Regions from separate parts of the Streptomyces sp. NPDC036813 genome, predicted to be linked through region 3. Evidence: riboswitches for the same ligand, from Rfam matches in the RefSeq annotation. Region 3 holds a riboswitch; each other region holds the start of a gene.
What was found. A riboswitch is a leader RNA that binds a small molecule or an ion and turns the genes downstream of it on or off. The one in region 3 is predicted to bind cobalamin.
Positions count from the first base shown of each region.

Region 1: linked by a shared signal. The riboswitch ahead of metE (5-methyltetrahydropteroyltriglutamate--homocysteine S-methyltransferase) and the one ahead of nicT (Nickel transporter NicT) in region 3 are both predicted to bind cobalamin.
Region 2: linked by a shared signal. The riboswitch ahead of ACZ67Q_RS08730 (ribonucleoside-diphosphate reductase subunit alpha) and the one ahead of nicT (Nickel transporter NicT) in region 3 are both predicted to bind cobalamin.

Region 1 covers NZ_JBVJPV010000002.1:653,534-659,361, forward strand. Annotated here, with positions in the region: gene metE (5-methyltetrahydropteroyltriglutamate--homocysteine S-methyltransferase) at 1-2,218, opposite strand, end outside; cobalamin riboswitch at 2,372-2,600, opposite strand; gene ACZ67Q_RS07015 (hypothetical protein) at 2,599-2,949, opposite strand; gene ACZ67Q_RS07020 (hypothetical protein) at 2,968-4,905, opposite strand; gene ACZ67Q_RS07025 (hypothetical protein) at 4,984-5,235, opposite strand; gene ACZ67Q_RS07030 (SCP2 sterol-binding domain-containing protein) at 5,272-5,607, opposite strand.
Region 2 covers NZ_JBVJPV010000003.1:256,435-262,262, reverse strand. Annotated here, with positions in the region: gene ACZ67Q_RS08740 (hypothetical protein) at 1-130, shown strand, start outside; gene ACZ67Q_RS08735 (ribonucleotide-diphosphate reductase subunit beta) at 43-1,056, opposite strand; gene ACZ67Q_RS08730 (ribonucleoside-diphosphate reductase subunit alpha) at 1,056-3,413, opposite strand; cobalamin riboswitch at 3,537-3,661, opposite strand; gene ACZ67Q_RS08725 (GNAT family N-acetyltransferase) at 3,714-4,220, opposite strand; gene mctP (monocarboxylate uptake permease MctP) at 4,294-5,828, opposite strand, start outside.
Region 3 covers NZ_JBVJPV010000007.1:41,528-47,355, reverse strand. Annotated here, with positions in the region: gene ACZ67Q_RS16340 (hypothetical protein) at 1-323, opposite strand, end outside; gene thrS (threonine--tRNA ligase) at 591-1,793, shown strand; gene ACZ67Q_RS16330 (nucleoside hydrolase) at 1,839-2,804, shown strand; gene nicT (Nickel transporter NicT) at 2,801-3,904, opposite strand; cobalamin riboswitch at 3,932-4,116, opposite strand; gene ACZ67Q_RS16320 (ArsR/SmtB family transcription factor) at 4,242-4,601, shown strand; gene ACZ67Q_RS16315 (glycoside hydrolase family 13 protein) at 4,687-5,828, shown strand, end outside.

The DNA of each region.
Region 1 (5,828 bases), on a different contig from region 3:
CGGGGTTGACCCAGAGCCGTTCGGCGGGAATGGCCTTCAGGCCCGTGCGGAGCAGGTCGGCGGCCTCCTCGGCGCTCGGGACGCGGGGGGAGTGGATGTCGTGGACTCCGGGTCCGGCCTCGCGCGGGTAGCCGTGGGCGGCGAGCTCGCGGGCGGCCTGCATGTGGGAGCGGGCGGCCTCCAGACTGATGACGTCGGCGTCGAGGTCGTCGATCGCCTGGACGATGTCGCCGAACTCGGCGTAGCACATGTGGGTGTGGATCTGTGTGTCCTGGCGCACCCCGCCGGTGGTCAGCCGGAAGGCTTCCGTCGCCCAGTCCAGGTAGCCCGGACGGTCGGCCGCGCGCAACGGCAGGGTCTCGCGCAGCGCGGGTTCGTCCACCTGGATCACCGAAGTGCCCGCCGCCTCCAAGTCGTTGACCTCGTCGCGCAGGGCGAGGGCGACCTGACGGGCGGTGTCGGCCAGGGGCTGGTCGTCGCGGACGAAGGACCAGGCGAGCATGGTGACCGGACCGGTGAGCATGCCTTTGACCGGGCGGTCGGTGAGGGACTGGGCATACGTCGTCCAGCGCACGGTCATGGGCTCGGGGCGGGAGATGTCGCCGACGAGGACGGGCGGGCGGACGTAGCGGGTGCCGTAGGACTGGACCCAGCCGTGTCGGGTGGCGAGGTAGCCGGTGAGCTGCTCGGCGAAGTACTGGACCATGTCGTTGCGTTCGGGCTCGCCGTGCACGAGGACGTCCAGGCCGGTCTTCTCCTGGAAGGCGATCACCTCCTGGATCTCCGCCTTGATCCGTTCCTCGTAGCCTGCTGCGTCGATGCGGCCGGCGCCCAGGTCGGCGCGTGCCGTGCGCAGTTCGCCGGTCTGCGGGAAGGACCCGATGGTCGTGGTCGGAAGGAGGGGAAGGCGCAGGTGGGCCCGCTGGGCCGCGGCGCGTTCGGCGTAGGGCCGGCAACGGCGGGTGTCGGCGTCGGTGACCGCGGCGGCGCGGGCCCGCACGGCCGGGTCGTGGGTGATGGGCGAGCCCGCTCGTGAGGCGAGGTCGGCCCGGTTGGCGGCCAGTTCGGCGGTGATCGTGCCGGTGCCCTGGGCGAGGCCCCTGCCGAGCGTGACGACCTCGCGTGTCTTCTGCTGGGCGAAGGCGAGCCAGCGCAGGATCTGTGGCTCGATGTCCCGTTCAGCGGTCGCGTCGAGCGGGACGTGCAGCAGGGAGCAGGAGGCGGAGACGTCGACCCGGTCGGCCAGTCCGAGCAGAGTGCCCAGGATGGACAGGGACTTGGCCAGGTCGTCGACCCAGATGTTGCGGCCGTTGACGACTCCGGCCACCAGCCGCTTGCCGGGCAGACCCCCGACGGCGGCGAGGTCGTCCAGGTTGGCGGCGGCGGCCTCGGTGAAATCCAGGGCCAGGCCCTCCACCGGGGCCTTGGCGAGTACCGGCAGGGCCTCGCCGAGCCGGTCGAAGTAGGACGCGACGAGCAGCCTGGACCGGTCGGTGAGGGCGCCGAGGTCTCGATAGGCGCGGGTGGCGGCGTCGAGTTCGGCCGGTGTGCGGTCCTGGACGAGGGCGGGTTCGTCCAGCTGGACCCACTCGGCTCCTGCGGCGCGCAGGTCGGCCAGGACTTCGGCGTACACCGGCAGCAGCCGGTCCAGCAGGGTGAGCGGCTCGAAGTCGGGCGATGTGCCGGGTGCAGGCTTGGCCAGCAGAAGGTAGGTGACCGGGCCGACCAGCACGGGCCGGGCGGTGAGCCCCAGTGCCAGCGCCTCCTTCAGCTCGTCGACCTGCTTGCTCGCGTCGGCGGCGAAGACCGTGTCCGGACCCAGCTCGGGCACCAGGTAGTGGTAGTTGGTGTCGAACCACTTGGTCATCTCCAGCGGCGCGACGTCCTGCGTGCCGCGGGCCATCGAGAAGTACCCGTCGAGCGGATCGGCGGCCACGGCGTCCCGGTGGCGGGCGGGGACGGCGCCGACCATGACGGTGGTGTCCAGGACGTGGTCGTAGTACGAGAAGTCGCCGGTGGGCACCTCGTCGATGCCGGCCTCGGCGAGCCGCTGCCAGTTCGTACGGCGCAGGTCGGCGGCCGTGGCGTGGAGGGCGTCGGCGGTGATGCGGCCCTTCCAGTAACCCTCGATCGCCTTCTTCAGTTCCCGGCTCTGTCCCTGGCGGGGGTAGCCGTACACGGTGGCCCGTGCTGCCGCGGCTGCGGGCTTGGTGGTCACGGAGATCTCCTTCGCGAGATGAATCCCTGAGATCCCGGAAACGGGGTGAGGACGCGAAGGAACAACATGCCGGACGGTGCCGGCCGACGGCCGTCCGTTCGGTGTGTTCGCCGACCCGCCCTCGAGGTCACCGGGATGTCCGCGCACGAGTGGTTCGCACACGGGCAGTTGGCAGGTCTTCGGACTCGCGGGCACGTCTCGTCGTACGAAGTCGTACGAGACACCTACTGGCCGTCGCTTCCCAGGCCCTCCCCGGGCCCAGTGCGTATGACGGCGGTCGTTCCCGCTCACCGCTGCGGGGCAGTCCCGGATTCCCACCGGGTTCCCTCTTGCGACGCATCCCGCCTGGCGGACGGGGCGAACCAGCTGCACGGGCCAGCCTAGGGGGTGACCGTGGGAGAAGAGAGCGGGACGCTCAATATCTGCACGGTGAGGCGGATCACGTTCGTACCGCGCAGGCCACGGGGCAGGAGGCCCGCCGCACAGGCGCTTTCCCGCCGGCGCTGTGCTCGCCGCAGCTCGTAGAGAGTCTCCTCCATCTCGACCGCGGCGGTGATCGTCTCGATGACGCCGATGTCCGTGCGGATGCGGTGCGGGCGGGGGTGCCGGAACGGTCCCGCATTGTCCCGGCAGCGTTGTCTCGGCAGCGTCGGACTTGTGCGGAACGAGACCCGTCTCCCGGCCACCGTGACGCTCGCCGGGGCATGACGTCGCCCATCGGCCGACGTCATGCCCCGGAGTGTCGTGGATCAGATCACGAACGACTCGCTGGGTCCCACCACGGCGGTGAAGCCGTTGGTCGCGATGACGCGTACCAACAGCTCTTGACCGGAGTCGAGCTGGCTCGGATCCAGGGTGACGGACGGCGTCTTGAGCCCCACACCGACCGTCTGCCAGGTCCGGCCCTCGTCATCGCTGAGCTGGACGGTGAAGGTGTGGCCCTCCTCGGCGGGCCGCACCAGGTCGGCTGCGACCCTCAACCTCCGGCCGTCGACCAGCTCGGTACGCACGGCACGCGTGATCGGTGGTGCCGCCCCGGCACGGAAGGTGTCCACCACGGCCCCGCCGACGACCAGTTCGACCGCGGACACCTCCGGGCCGGCGGTGACCGTGGCGTCGACGATGCCGACTCGGTCCTCGTCGGGGGCGAGCTCGGAGTCGAGCTTGACCGGTGCGCCGTGCTCTTCGACCACGACGCCGTCCGCGGTGGTGAACCGCAGCGTTACGGGGCTGTCCGGTACCGGGGCGGTGGGTGACACGTTCGGAGCCGGATTGACGAAGGCGATTCTTCCCCGGCCCTGCGTCAGGTTCACGGTGCCGACGACGTTGACCACGGTCTGTCCGGGAGCAGGGCCGCCGCCACCGTTGGCGAACGACGGCAGGGCGTTCTCGGCCACCAGGCGGCTCCGGATCCCCTCGTAGGTGTAGACGGACGGCCACTCCCGAACGCAGTAGGTCATGATGTCGTGCCACTGGATGCCCGGCATGGCGGTCATGGGTCGGGTGTTGGCCGGATCGCCGACGTCGAAGCCCGCGAACCCCGCATCGGTCTTGGACAGCTGTCCGGCGGGGAAGGGGTAGTTGTTGAGGTCGTCCGCGGTCTCCCCGCAGAATCCCGGATGGCGCCTGCCCAACGTGTGGCCCAGTTCGTGACCCCCGTACCAGTCTCCGTACGACCCGTCCACGTCCCAGCTGAAGCTTCCGCTGGGTATTCCCGTGGGACCGCAGGCCACGACCGCCGGGTCAGGGCTGGTGTCGGGGACGCTCGCCGCAGCGCCTCGCATGAAGAAGCCCGTGTCGCTGACCATGCCGTAGTAGTGGGTGCGCGCGTCGGTTCCGGCGCTGACATCCTGGGTGCGGATCGCGGCCAGCTGCGCGTTGATGTCGCTGGAGACGAACGGGACCGGCGCCGTGGCGGCCACCACGGCCTGCGAGTGCAGCACCTGGGGCACCGGATAGGCCCGGCGGAGCCAGGAAACCAGCAGGTCGAAGTCGATGTTGCGTGGAGCATGGGTGACCGGCGGTGTGCCCTGCTGGTAGGTGAACCTGACGATCCGCACTCGCAGCGGAGGGCTGGGCTGGAAGGTCACCGTGGGACGGCGTTCGCCGCCGAGCGCGATCGGGTTTCCGGTCACGCTGTCGGTCACGCCCGACAGCCATACCGTGAGCTGGCCGGCAGCGGTGGCGGCGGCCGGCAGCACGAAGTTGAGACTGCGGTTGGCGTCGTCACGGGCGCGGGTGAGGTCACCCGCGTCAGCGTGATTGAGGGTCACCGTGTTGGCGGAGGTGACGACCACCGGCGCGGTCGACGGCCTTCGCACCGACAACTGGCCCGTGACCGTGACGGGCGCGCCGCCGTAGTAGCTCAGATACGCTCGCACCACGGTCCGCTTGTCGGCCACCAGCGGTACGGAATGGCCGAGGTCCTGCACGCCCTGGGTGACCTCCAGGGCGTCCATCTGCAAGGGGTGGGTGTTGATGTTCCCGGCGGTCAGAACGACCCCGAGCACCTCGGCCGAGCCGTCGGCGTGGTTGGCCTGGACCGCGCGTCCGGTGACGAGCGCGTTCGCCATGACCTGGACCATCAGGCGCTTTGCGGTGCGGGCGGCCTCGGACTCTGCCGCGCTCGACTGGACGGTCAGCAGTTCGCTCGCCGCCGGGTCGGGCCCCACCCACAGGCACGCCATCGGGGCTCCCCCCTGCACGGACCACAACCGCTGAACGTAACCTTCTGTGACAGCCATGACAACACGCGCCCTTCACCGTCACACCGGGTCGATCTGGACCGTGGTGATTATTGCGTCGCTGTCGCCGTGCCCGGCGGCGACAGTGCGATAGTTGGTCGCCGCGGCGGCGAGCGACTGGACGAGGTTGGCCGCATACGCGGTGTCGGCCGCCGACCCGTTGTTACTGACAGCCAGCACTTCGACGTTGTCCGGTGTGGGACCTATCCAGACGCATGCCGTGGTCGGCGAAAGGATGGACAGTTGTTGTACCTGCCCCGTCGTCGTAGCCATGGCAGAAAACCCCTTCGGTGGATGGCGGAATGGCTGTCAGAGCGGCTGGTCCAGCAGCCCCAGTTCGAGGGCGCTGTCGCTGACGTAACGCAGGTCGCCGCGGACCCGGATGCCGCCGGAAAGGAACTGCTTCCGTGCGTCGACCTGTCCGTCGAGAACGGCACGGACGGCTGCCGCGTCGCCGATCACCTCGACCAGGGTGGGCCTGCCCACGCCGGCCGCCACGTTCTCCGAAACGTTCACCTCGTTCGACCCGCATTCGAGAACGTATGTGCCGCCGCCGTCTCCGGACAGATGGAACACGATGTTTCCCGGCCGCAACGAGCGGTTCTTCGAGAGCTTGTCGGCGAGGTTGTGCAGTGACTCTTTCATGGTTCCTCCGGCCGCCTCGGCACGCCGGGATTTCTCATTGACGAGCCACTCCGGATCGATGCCCCAGCGCGTTGCTGTATCTCGACAGGGAGCGGGGAAATCCGACTGGCACGGGATCAACGGCTGCAGAGCCGGGGCCTGCCCTGGGGTGGCCCGGCGTGCTCAGCACCGACCCGGCACGTGCCGAATGCGGTGATGACGAGATCGGATTGAGTGGTGCA
Region 2 (5,828 bases), on a different contig from region 3:
GCAGATCAAGGAGGCCCAGGAGACCAGGGGAGAGACCACGCCTCAGAAGTCCTCGTCCAGGTCGACGGTGCCCTCCACCGCGACCTGGTACGCAGACGGGCGCCGCTCGAAGAAGTTGGTCAGCTCCTGAACGCCCTGCAGCTCCATGAAGGAGAAGGGGTTCTCCGAGCCGTACACGGGGGCGAAGCCGAGCCGGGTGAGCCGCTGGTCGGCGACACACTCCAGGTACTGCCGCATCGAGTCGGTGTTCATGCCCGGCAGGCCGTCGCCGCACAGGTCGCGCGCGAACTGCAGCTCGGCCTCGACGGCCTCCTCGAGCATGTCGGTGACCTGCTGCCCGAGCTCCTCGTCGAAGAGGTCCGGCTCCTCCTTGCGGACGGTGTCGACCACGTCGAAGGCGAACGACATGTGCATGGTCTCGTCACGGAACACCCAGTTGGTGCCGGTGGCGAGACCGTGCAGCAGGCCCCGGCTGCGGAACCAGTACACGTACGCGAAGGCGCCGTAGAAGAACAGGCCCTCGATGCACGCCGCGAAGCAGATGAGGTTCAGCAGGAAGCGGCGCCGGTCGGCCTTGGACTCGAGGCGCTCCAGCTTCTCGACCTCGTTGATCCACTTGAAGCAGAAGCCGGCCTTCTCCCGGATGGACGGGATGTTCTCCACCGCGTCGAAGGCGGCCGCGCGGTCCTCCGGGTCGGGCAGGTACGTGTCCAGCAGCGTCAGATAGAACTGGACGTGCACGGCCTCCTCGAAGAGCTGCCGCGACAGGTACAGGCGCGCCTCGGGCGAGTTGATGTGCTTGTAGAGCGTCAGCACCAGGTTGTTCGCGACGATCGAGTCGCCCGTCGCGAAGAACGCCACCAGACGGCCGATGAGGTGCTGCTCCGCCGGAGTCAGCTTCGCGAGGTCGGCGACGTCCGAGTGGAGGTCGACCTCCTCCACGGTCCAGGTGTTCTTGATGGCGTCCCGGTAACGCTCGTAGAAGTCCGGGTAGCGCATGGGGCGCAAGGTCAGTTCGAAGCCCGGGTCGAGGAGATTCGTGTTACGGGTGGTCATTACTGGCAGGCCTCGCAGGACTCGGGGTTTTCCAGGGAGCAGGCGATCGCCTCTTCGGAGGGCGCCTGCTGGACGGGGACGGTGGCCTGCGCCTGGGCGGCGCGGGCGATGCGCGTCGCCGGGCGCGAACGCAGGTAGTACGTCGTCTTCAGCCCGGACTTCCAGGCGTAGGCGTACATCGAGGAGAGCTTGCCGATCGTCGGCGTCTCCAGGAACAGGTTGAGCGACTGCGCCTGGTCCAGGAACGGGGTCCGGGCCGCCGCCATGTCGATCAGGCCGCGCTGCGGGATCTCCCACGCCGTGCGGTACAGCCGCCGTACGTCCTCGGGGATCCAGGCGAAGTCCTGCACCGAGCCGCTCGACTCGCGCAGCGCCTCACGGGTGCGGGCGTCCCACACGCCGAGCTGCTTCAGTTCGGCGACCAGATAGGAGTTCACCTGGAGGAACTCGCCGGACAGCGTCTCGCGCTTGAACAGGTTCGACACCTGCGGCTCGATGCACTCGTACACGCCCGCGATGGAGGCGATGGTGGCGGTCGGCGCGATGGCGAGGAGCAGGGAGTTGCGCATGCCGGTTTCGGCGATACGGCGGCGCAGTGCCTCCCAGCGCTCCGGCCAGGTCAGTTCCACGTCGTAGTGGTCGGGGTGCAGCACGCCGCGCGCGGTGCGGGTCTTCTCCCAGGCCGGCAGCGGGCCGTTGCGCTCGGCGAGGTCGGCGGAGGCCTCGTACGCGGCGAGCATGACGCGCTCGGCGATCCGGGTGGACAGGGCCATGGCCTCGGGGGAGTCGAACGGCAGCCGCAGCTTGAAGAAGACGTCCTGCAGTCCCATCGCGCCCAGGCCGACCGGGCGCCACTTGGCGTTGGAGCGGCCCGCTTGCTCGGTCGGGTAGAAGTTGATGTCGACGACGCGGTCGAGGAAGGTGACGGCCGTGCGGACGGTGGCGTCCAGCCGCTCCCAGTCGATGTCCCCGTCGGCCACGAACGCGCCGAGGTTGACCGAGCCGAGGTTGCAGACGGCCGTCTCACCGTCGTCGGTGACCTCAAGGATCTCCGTGCAGAGGTTGGAGGAGTGGACCACGTGGCCCGGCAGGGCCGTCTGGTTGGCGGTGCGGTTGGCTGCGTCCTTGAAGGTCATCCATCCGTTGCCGGTCTGCGCGAGGGTGCGCATCATGCGGCCGTACAGCTCGCGGGCCGGAAGCGTCTTCTTCGCCAGCCCCGCGTCCTCCGCCTTGCGGTACGCGGCGTCGAACTCCTCGCCCCACAGGTCGACCAGCTCCGGCACGTCGGCCGGCGAGAACAGCGACCACTGCGCGTCCGCGTTGACCCGGCGCATGAACTCGTCCGGGATCCAGTGCGCGAGGTTCAGGTTGTGCGTACGGCGGGCGTCCTCACCGGTGTTGTCCCGCAGCTCCAGGAACTCCTCGATGTCGGAGTGCCAGGTCTCCAGGTACACCGCGGCCGCGCCCTTGCGCCGCCCGCCCTGGTTCACCGCGGCGACCGAGGCGTCCAGCGTCTTCAGGAACGGCACGATGCCGTTGGAGTGCCCGTTGGTGCCGCGGATCAGCGAACCGCGGCTGCGGATGCGGGAGTACGACAGCCCGATGCCGCCGGCGTGCTTGGAGAGCCGCGCGACCTGGTGGTAGCGGTCGTAGATGGAGTCCAGCTCGTCCAGCGGGGAGTCGAGGAGATAGCAGGACGACATCTGGGGGTGCCGGGTGCCGGAGTTGAAGAGGGTGGGGGAGGAGGGCAGGTAGTCGAGGCGGCTCATGAGCCCGTAGAGCGCCGCGACCTCGTCCACGGAACGGACGGTGTCGTCCTCGGCGAGGCCGCTCGCCACCCGCAGCAGGAAGTGCTGGGGCGTCTCGATCACCTTGCGGGTGATCGGGTGCCGCAGGAGGTAGCGGCTGTGCAGGGTGCGCAGGCCGAAGTAGCCGAAGCGGTCGTCGGCGCGGGTGTCGACGAGGGCGTCGAGCCGCTCGGCGTGCAGCCGTACGAACGCCGCCGTCCGGTCCGCGATGAGCCCCTCGCGGTGCCCCACGGTGACCGACTCCGTGAACGACGTGACGCCCTGGGAGGCGGCCTGTGCGCGGATGGTGAGGGTGAGCAGACGGGCGGCCAGCCGGGAGTAGGCGGGGTCCTCGGAGATGAGTCCGGCGGCGGCCTCCGTGGCCAGCTCCCGCAGCTCCGCCTCGTCGGCGTGCGCCGAGCGGCCGCGCAGCGCGGCGGCGGCGACCCGGCCGGGGTCGGCGTCGGGGAGGTCGATGGTCAGCTCGGTCAGGGTGCGCAGCAGCGCGGCACCGGGACCGTCCTGCTCCCGCTCGGTGGCTGAGGCCGGATCGGCTGGCGCGATGGTCACGTGGGGCTCTCCCTCGCTCGGCACGGGGCCTCGGCGAGGGCAGGGGGCAGCACACGAGCGCACGCGGCGTCGCGTCCACCGGCCCATTCCACGAGGCCCGGACGTCAGGGCACGCCGGCCGGGTGGCCGGGTGCACTGTCGGCAGGTCCTCGGACTGGACCAGCGTGCGCGAAGCACGCATGTACACCGTTGCGGGACAGTTCCGGATTCGCACCGGATTCCCCTGCGACGACAGCGAGCATGAGCATACATCTAGTGCCGGGCTGTCGCGTCACCCCCAGATGTTGTGTTGCGCTGATCTCACAGCGTCAACTCGTAGGTGAGGAGCATGATGTCGTCGAGGTCGGGGAGCGGGTTCCAGTCCCGCTCGGGCGTACGGACGAAGCCCAGCCGTTCGTAGAGGCGGTGGGCGGTGACCATGGTCCGCTGGGTCGACAGAACGATCGCTCCGCAGCCGTCGACGGCCCGGGCCCGGTCGATGCAGGCCCGCACCAGCGCCTCACCGGCGCCTTGGCCGCGAGCCGCGCGGGCGACGGCCAGCATGCGGATCTCGGCCTCGCCGGGACGCGCGATGTCGGCCATGGGGCCGCCGGCCGGTACGAAGGTGACGCCGCCGAGAAGGGTGTCGTCGGCCGTGGCGACGAGCACCTCGGCCGCGGCGGCACGCTTGGCGACGTCGCGCAGCTCGCCGAGGTACTCGTCGCTCTCGCCGAAGTCCAGGAGCCCGTCCTGGAGATAGGCCTGGGCTGTGATCTCGCCGAGGGCGGCGTGTTCATGGGGTGCGACGGGCCGGATCACGATGTCCATGACGGTGAGTGTGCCCCACGGGTACGACGACGGGCCGCCGGTTTTTCTCCGGCGGCCCGTGCGCGTGGGTTGCTCAGTGACCGGCGCCCGCCGTGGCCGGGGGGAGTTCGGTCTGGACGCCCGGGTCGCCGGCGTCCGCCGTGTAGTCCTCCGGCCGGGTCTCGTCGACGCCCTCGGGGGCCTTGACGGCCTTCAGGACGAGCGTGAGGACCACGGTCACCGCGACGTTCAGCACGAACGCCGTGAGGCCGATGTAGCCGATCTCGCCGATGCCGGGGATCTCCTTCGCGGAGCCGCCGAAGTGCTTCTGCGTCGGCGAGGCCACCCCGTACGCGGCCAGCGTGCCGTAGGCCATGCCGACCGCCCAGCCCGCCAGCAGTGCCCAGCGGTGGAACCAGCGCGTGAACAGGCCGCCGACCAGGGCCGGGAAGGTCTGCAGGATCCAGATGCCGCCCAGCAGCTGGAAGTTGATCGCGACCGTCTTGTCCATGGTGAGGACGAAGACCAGCGCGCCCACCTTCACCAGCAGGGAGACGATCTTGGAGACCTGGGCCTCCTGCTTCGGCGTGGCGTCCTGCTTGATGAAGTCCTTGTAGATGTTGCGCGTGAAGAGGTTCGCCGCCGCGATGGACATGATGGCCGCCGGGACCAGCGCGCCGATGCCGATCGCCGCGAACGCGATGCCCGCGAACCAGTCCGGGAACATGTCCTCGAACAGCTGCGGGATGGCCAGCTGGCCGTTCTGCACCTTGACGCCGGCCGCGATCGCCATGAAGCCGAGCAGCGCGAGCAGGCCCAGCATCAGGGAGTACAGCGGCAGGATCGTGGTGTTGCGCCGGATCACCTCACGGCTCCTGGACGACAGGGTCGCGGTGATCGAGTGCGGGTACATGAACAGCGCGAGCGCGGAGCCGAGCGCCAGCGTCGCGTACGTCCACTGGCCGGCCTCCGCCGGGGCGAGCGCGCCGCGCGGCTTGCCGGTGGCCGGGTTGACCTGGCTGAACGCGTGGCCCGCCTTGGCGAAGATGTCGTCGAAGCCGCCCAGCTTGATCGGGATGTAGATGATCGCCACCGCGATGACGATGTAGATCAGCGCGTCCTTCACGAAGGCGATCAGCGCGGGGGCCCGCAGACCGGACGAGTAGGTGTACGCCGCCAGCACGCCGAACGCGATCAGCAGCGGCAGGTCCTTGACGAACCAGTTGGTGTTCTCGCCGCCGCCGACGCCCATCACGTCCAGCACGGCCTGGATGCCGACGAGCTGGAGCGCGATGTACGGCATCGTCGCGAGGATGCCGGTCAGCGCAACCGCCAGCGACAGCCCCTTGGAGCCGAAGCGGCCGCGCACGAAGTCCGACGTCGTCACGTACCCGTGCTTGTGCGACACCGACCACAGCCGGGGCAGGAACGTGAAGATCAGCGGGTAGACGAGGATCGTGTACGGCACCGCGAAGAAGCCGGACGCGCCCGCCGCGTAGATCGCCGCCGGCACGGCGACGAACGTGTACGCCGTGTACAGGTCGCCGCCGAGCAGGAACCAGGTGATCCAGGTACCGAACGACCGTCCGCCCAGGCCCCATTCGTCGAGGCTGTGCTCGTTCTCGGCCT
Region 3 (5,828 bases):
AGGGCGTCGAGGAAGCGGGCGCAGTCGCCGGGTGCGCCCGTCGTCTTCAGCATGCCGTCCCGCCAGGTCGCCGCGCCCCGCGTGGGCGTCCAGGCCGGGCCGAGGTCGGACTCGGTGACCAGTACCGACTGGGCCTGGGCGGCGGTCAGCGCGGGCGTGGTGGTGGGGGAGGCCGGTGCCGTGCGGGAAGCGGAGGACGTGGTGGGCGTGCTGGTGGGGGCCTCTTCCATGTCGAGGTAGCGGCCCGAGCAGGCGGTGGCGGTCAGGAGGGTGCCGGCGGCGAGCGTCAGGGCGAGGGCGGCGGGGGCCGGGGGTCGGGGCATCGGGGCTCCTGGGCGGGGCGGGTGCGTAGGTCCAGGTCAGCACCGTGATCGCCGGGCGACCAGCGCACAGGACCGTCCGGGCGACAAAAGCGCTCGCGCCGAGGAGACGGGCGTCGGTACCGTCGTCGTATGCAGCGCGTACAGGTCCTGTCCACGACGACGCCGGAGAGTGTCCCGGCGCGCTGAGCGATGTCGCGAAAGCCCCGGGGCGGGTGCCCCGGGGCTTTCGGCGTGCGGGGGCTCGTCCCGCTGGAGGAGGAGCCCACCATGCATGATCACCGCCGTCTCGGCCGTGAGCTCGACCTGTTCGGCACCGACCCGCTGATCGGGGCGGGCCTGCCGTACTGGCTGCCCGACGGGGCCGTCGTGCGGCACACCCTCGAGGAGTACGTCCGGGACGTGGAGCGTGCCGCCGGCTACCGGCATGTGTACTCGCCCGTGCTCGGCAAACGGGAGCTGTACGAGATCTCCGGGCACTGGGACCTGTACAGCGACGACATGTTCCCGCCGATGCGGCTGGGGGCGGAGGAGGTCGTGCTGCGGCCCAGTCTGTGTCCGCATCATGCGATCGTCTACCGGTCACGCTCCCGGAGCTATCGGGAACTGCCGTATCGCGTTGCCGAGGTGGGCGGCATGTTCCGGTCCGAGCTGTCCGGGGTGCTCGGGGGTCTCACCCGGGTGCGGGCCATCCAGCTGAACGACGCACACATCTTCTGCACCCCGGACCAGGCCGTCGGCGAGGCCCGGGCCGCCCTGGAGCTGATCGCCCGCGCCCATGCCGATCTCGGCATCCGGGGCGCCCGCTATCGGCTGTCGCTGCCGGGGGAGGGCGGCAAGTACGTCGCCGACCCGGAGCTGTGGCGGCGTGCGACCGGCATGCTCCGGGAGGTGCTGGCGGGGGTCGAGCACGAGGAGGCCGAGGGGGAGGCCGCGTTCTACGGGCCGAAGATCGATGTGCAGGTCGCTGATGCGGCGGGGCGGGAGTCGACCCTGTCGACCGTGCAGATCGACCTCCATCAGCCGGAGCGGTTCGGGCTGTCGTACGTCGGCGCGGACGGTGCCAGGCACCGGCCCGTGATGGTGCACCGCAGTGTCATCGGCAGCGTGGAGCGGGTGGTCGCGCACCTCCTCGAACAACACGGCGGTGCTTTTCCCGCCTGGCTGGCGCCGGTGCAGCTGGTCGTGCTGCCGGTGTCGCCGGAGCAGGAGGAGCGGGCCCGGGAGGTGGCGGGGCGGGCGCAGGCCGCCGGGTTGCGGGCCGAGGTCGCCGCGGAGGGCAGCCTGGGGGCGCGGATCCGGGCGGCGCGGCTGGTGCCGTACCAGGCGGTCATCGGTGCCCGGGAGGACGCGGCCGGGGAGGTCGCGCTGCGGCTGCGGGACGGGCGGCGGGCGGGGCAGGTGCCGGTGGCGGAGCTGGTGCGGCGGGTGGCGGGGGTGGTGGCGGCGCGCGGAGCGGATCTGTGGGGCTGAGCGGCCCGGGCGCTTATCGTCGGGGGACGACGGAAGGAGCTCGTGGTGGCCGGTCAACCCATCCCCGTGATCATTGACTGCGACACGGGTGTCGACGACGCCCTCGCCCTGCTGTTCGCCGTACGTCATCCCGGTCTGGATCTGCGCGCGGTGACGTGTGTCGCCGGGAACACGGACGTGGACGGCGTCGTGCGCAACACGCTGACCGTGCTGGAGCAGGCGGGGGCGCCGGAGATTCCGGTGGGGCGGGGTGCCGAGCGTCCGCTGATCGAGCCGGCGCGGTCGGCGCGGCACGTGCACGGCCACGACGGCATGGGCGACCTGGGGCTGCCCGCGCCGAAGCGCCGGCCCGCCGACGTCGACGCGGTGACGCTGCTGCGCCGCGAGATCCTCGCCAGCGAGCGGCCGGTGACCCTGATCCCGACGGCGCCGCTGACGAACGTCGCGCTGCTGCTGCGCACCCATCCGGAGGTGACCCGCAACATCGAACGGATCGTCTTCATGGGCGGCGCGGTCGCCTCCGGCAACGCCACGCCGGTCGCGGAGTTCAACGTCTGGCACGACCCGGAGGCCGCGGCGATCCTGCTGACCGCGGGGGTGCCGATCACCATGTACGGCCTGGACGTGTTCATGCGGGTGGTCGTGCCGGGCGCCGATGTGCACCGGATGCGTGCGAGCGGTGAGCCCGGGACCCGGCTGGCCGGTGAGCTGCTCGCCCACCGGCCGACCACGCAGGGCGGCGAGCCCGAGGCGGAGGAGGCGGGCGGCCTCGGTGACGCGGGCGCGGTGTGCGCGGTCGCCGATCCCGCGGGCCTGACGACGCGGCTGCTGCCGGTGGAGGTGTCACTGGCGCCGGGCCCGGGCCGCGGGCAGACCGTCGTCGACCGGCGCCCGCGCCCCGGCGAGTCCGAGATCCACGAGGGCGCCCGCGAACAGCCCCTGGTGGACGTGGCGTTGGAGGTCGACGTCGACCGCTACGTGAAGCTGTACCTGGACACGGTCGAGCGCTAGTCGGCGGCGGAGGCCGTCCAGCGTTCCTCGACCCTGGCCAGCCTCCAGTACGTCAGGGCCGCCGCCCACACCAGGACGAACAGGCCGACGATGAGGTAGCCGACGTTGTCCAGGTCGATGCCGGCGATCCAGCCGGTGACGCCGTCGTCGAGGCCGAACTTGTCGTGCAGCACGCCGACCAGCTCGATGGTGCCGATCACGAAGGCGACGGCGATGGACAGGCCGGTGATGGCCAGGTTGTAGAACACCTTGCGGACGGGGTTGGAGAACGCCCACTGGTAGGCGAAGTTCATGAACGTGCCGTCCAGGGTGTCGAAGAGGCACATGCCGGCCGTGAACAGCAGCGGCAGGCACAGGATCGCGTACCAGGGCAGCCCGGCCGCGGCGCCCGAGCCGGCCATCACCATCAGGGTGACCTCGGTGGCGGTCTCGAAGCCGAGGCCGAAGAGGAAGCCGAGCGGGTACATCTGGCCCGGCCGGGAGATCGAGCGGGTGAGACGGCCCAGGAAGCGGTTCATGAAGCCGCGCGAGTCCAGGTGCCGCTCCAGCTCGGACTCGTCGTACGCGCCCGCCCGCATCGACCGGAACACCTTCAGGATGCCGAACAGGGCGACCAGGTTGAGGGCGGCGATGAGGTACAGGAAGGTGCCGGCGACGGACGTGCCGAGGACGCCGAGCACCTGGTGGGTGGTCGACCCCTCGTTCATGACCTTCCCGGCCAGCGAGGTGCCGCCCGCGATCAGCAGCGCCAGCAGGACGACGACGCTGGAGTGGCCGAGCGCGAACCAGAAGCCCACGGACACCGGGCGCTTGCCGTCGGCCATCAGCTTGCGGGTGGTGTTGTCGATGGCGGCGATGTGGTCGGCGTCGAACGCATGCCGAACGCCGAGGGTGTAGGCGGTGACACCGAGGCCGATGCCGAACGCCTTGGAGCCGACCTCGTAGTGGCCCGGCACGACGAGGAGGAAGAGGATCCCGAAGGCGGCGACGTGCAGGGCGGCGATGGCGGCCAGCAGGCCGGCGGTCTTGACGGTGTCCTCGCGGCGCCACTTGAAGGCGGCCGCGGTCGTCGTCGTCGGGGCAGGGTCGGGCAAGGTCATCCGGTCACGCTCCAGCACCTCGTGGATCACTTCGTGAGTGCCGTGGCCGGTCTCCTGGCTGACGGGTCGTGCGTCCGCCGTCCCTGCCTTCCCGGCCGTACGACCAGTGGCCCGGCGTGCGCCGGACGGGACGAGAACTTCCCCGATCACAGTGGCGAGGGCCGCTCCGGTTTCCCACCGGCTTCCCGAACACCACGGCCCGCCCACGGTAGGGGGGCGGAGCGTCTTCTGCATAGCTGCACAGCTGAGCAGGTATCCAAGATCACAGAGGGAATAAGCCGCCCGGGTTCCGCGGGCCCGCGGCCGGTGGCCCGGGCGGGGGCGGGAGAATGCGGGCATGCACCTCGTGCCTCCCGACCGCGCCGACCGCCGGACCATCGACGGTCACCGTGTCTGTGACGCCATCGCCGCCATCGGAGACGCCGCCCACGTGCGCGGCTGGGCCGACCGCTTCTCGCTGCTCGCCGACCCCAACCGGCTCGCTCTCCTGCTCGCCCTGCACCGCACCGGCCCGCTCGCGGTGTCCGACCTGGCGATCGCGACCGGCATGAACGACCCGGCCGTGTCGCAGGCACTGCGGCTGCTGCGGGCGGCCGGCACGGTGGCGGGCGAGAAGCAGGGCCGGGTGGTCCGCTACCGGGTGGTCGACCCGGACGTACGGACGCTGCTCGCGCGCTGCACCGCCGACGGCGCCTGACCCGAGCGGGCGCGGACACGTTCCCTCGCGCGGCGAAGTGGACAGTCATCTCCCTGTCGTGCCCGAACCGGCGAACGGAGACCGCGTGCCCGATCTCTCCTCCCGCGACCCCGACTGGTGGCGGCAGGCCGTCGTCTACCAGGTCTATCCCCGCAGCTTCGCCGACGCCGACGGCGACGGGCTCGGCGACCTGCGCGGCATCACCGACCGCCTGACCCATCTGGCCGCACTCGGCGCCGACGCGCTGTGGCTGAGCCCGTTCTACCCCTCCGAACTCGCCGACGGCGGCTACGACGTCGCCGACCACCGCGCCGTCGACCCGAGGCTGGGCAGCCTGGACGACTTCGACGCCCTCGTCGCCGAGGCGCACCGGCTCGGCCTGAAGGTCGTCGTCGACATCGTCCCCAACCACACCTCGCATCAGGGCGCCTGGTTCCAGGAGGCGCTGCGCGCCGGGCCCGGTTCGCGCGCCCGGGAGCGGTACGTCTTCCGCGACGGCCGTGGCGTCCACGGGGAGCTGCCGCCCTCGGACTGGCAGTCGGTGTTCGGCGGCAGCGCCTGGGAGCGAGTGCCGGACGGGCAGTGGTACCTGCATCTGTTCGCCCGTGAGCAGCCCGACCTGAACTGGGCCGACGACGAGGTCCGCGCCGACCTGCGCCGCACCCTGCGCTTCTGGGCCGACCGCGGCGTGGACGGTTTCCGGGTGGACGTCGCGCACGCCCTGGCCAAGGACCTGTCCGAGCCGCTGCGCGACCTCGGCGCGCCCGAACTGAGCGACGAGGCGGCCCTCACGGTGCTGCCCCCGGGCAGCCATCCCTTCTACGACCGTGACGAGGTGCACGAGATCTACCGGGACTGGCGCCGCCTGCTCGACGCCTACTCCCCGCCCCGCGCGGCCATCGCCGAGGCGTGGGTGCCGGGGGAGCGCCGCGCGCTGTACGCCCGGCCGGACGAGCTGGGCCAGGCGTTCAACTTCGAGTATCTGCAGGCCCCCTGGCACGCGGACGCGCTGCGCGAGGTCATCACCGCGTCGCTGGCCGGCGCGCGGGCCGTCGGCGCCTCGGCCACCTGGGTGCTGTCCAACCACGACGTCATCCGGCACGCCTCCCGGCTGATGCTGCCGCCCGGCACCGACGACAACGCCTGGCTGCTGTCCGGCGGCAAGGCGCCCCGGATCGACCCGGCGGCCGGGCTGCGCCGGGCCCGCGCGGCGACGCTGCTGATGCT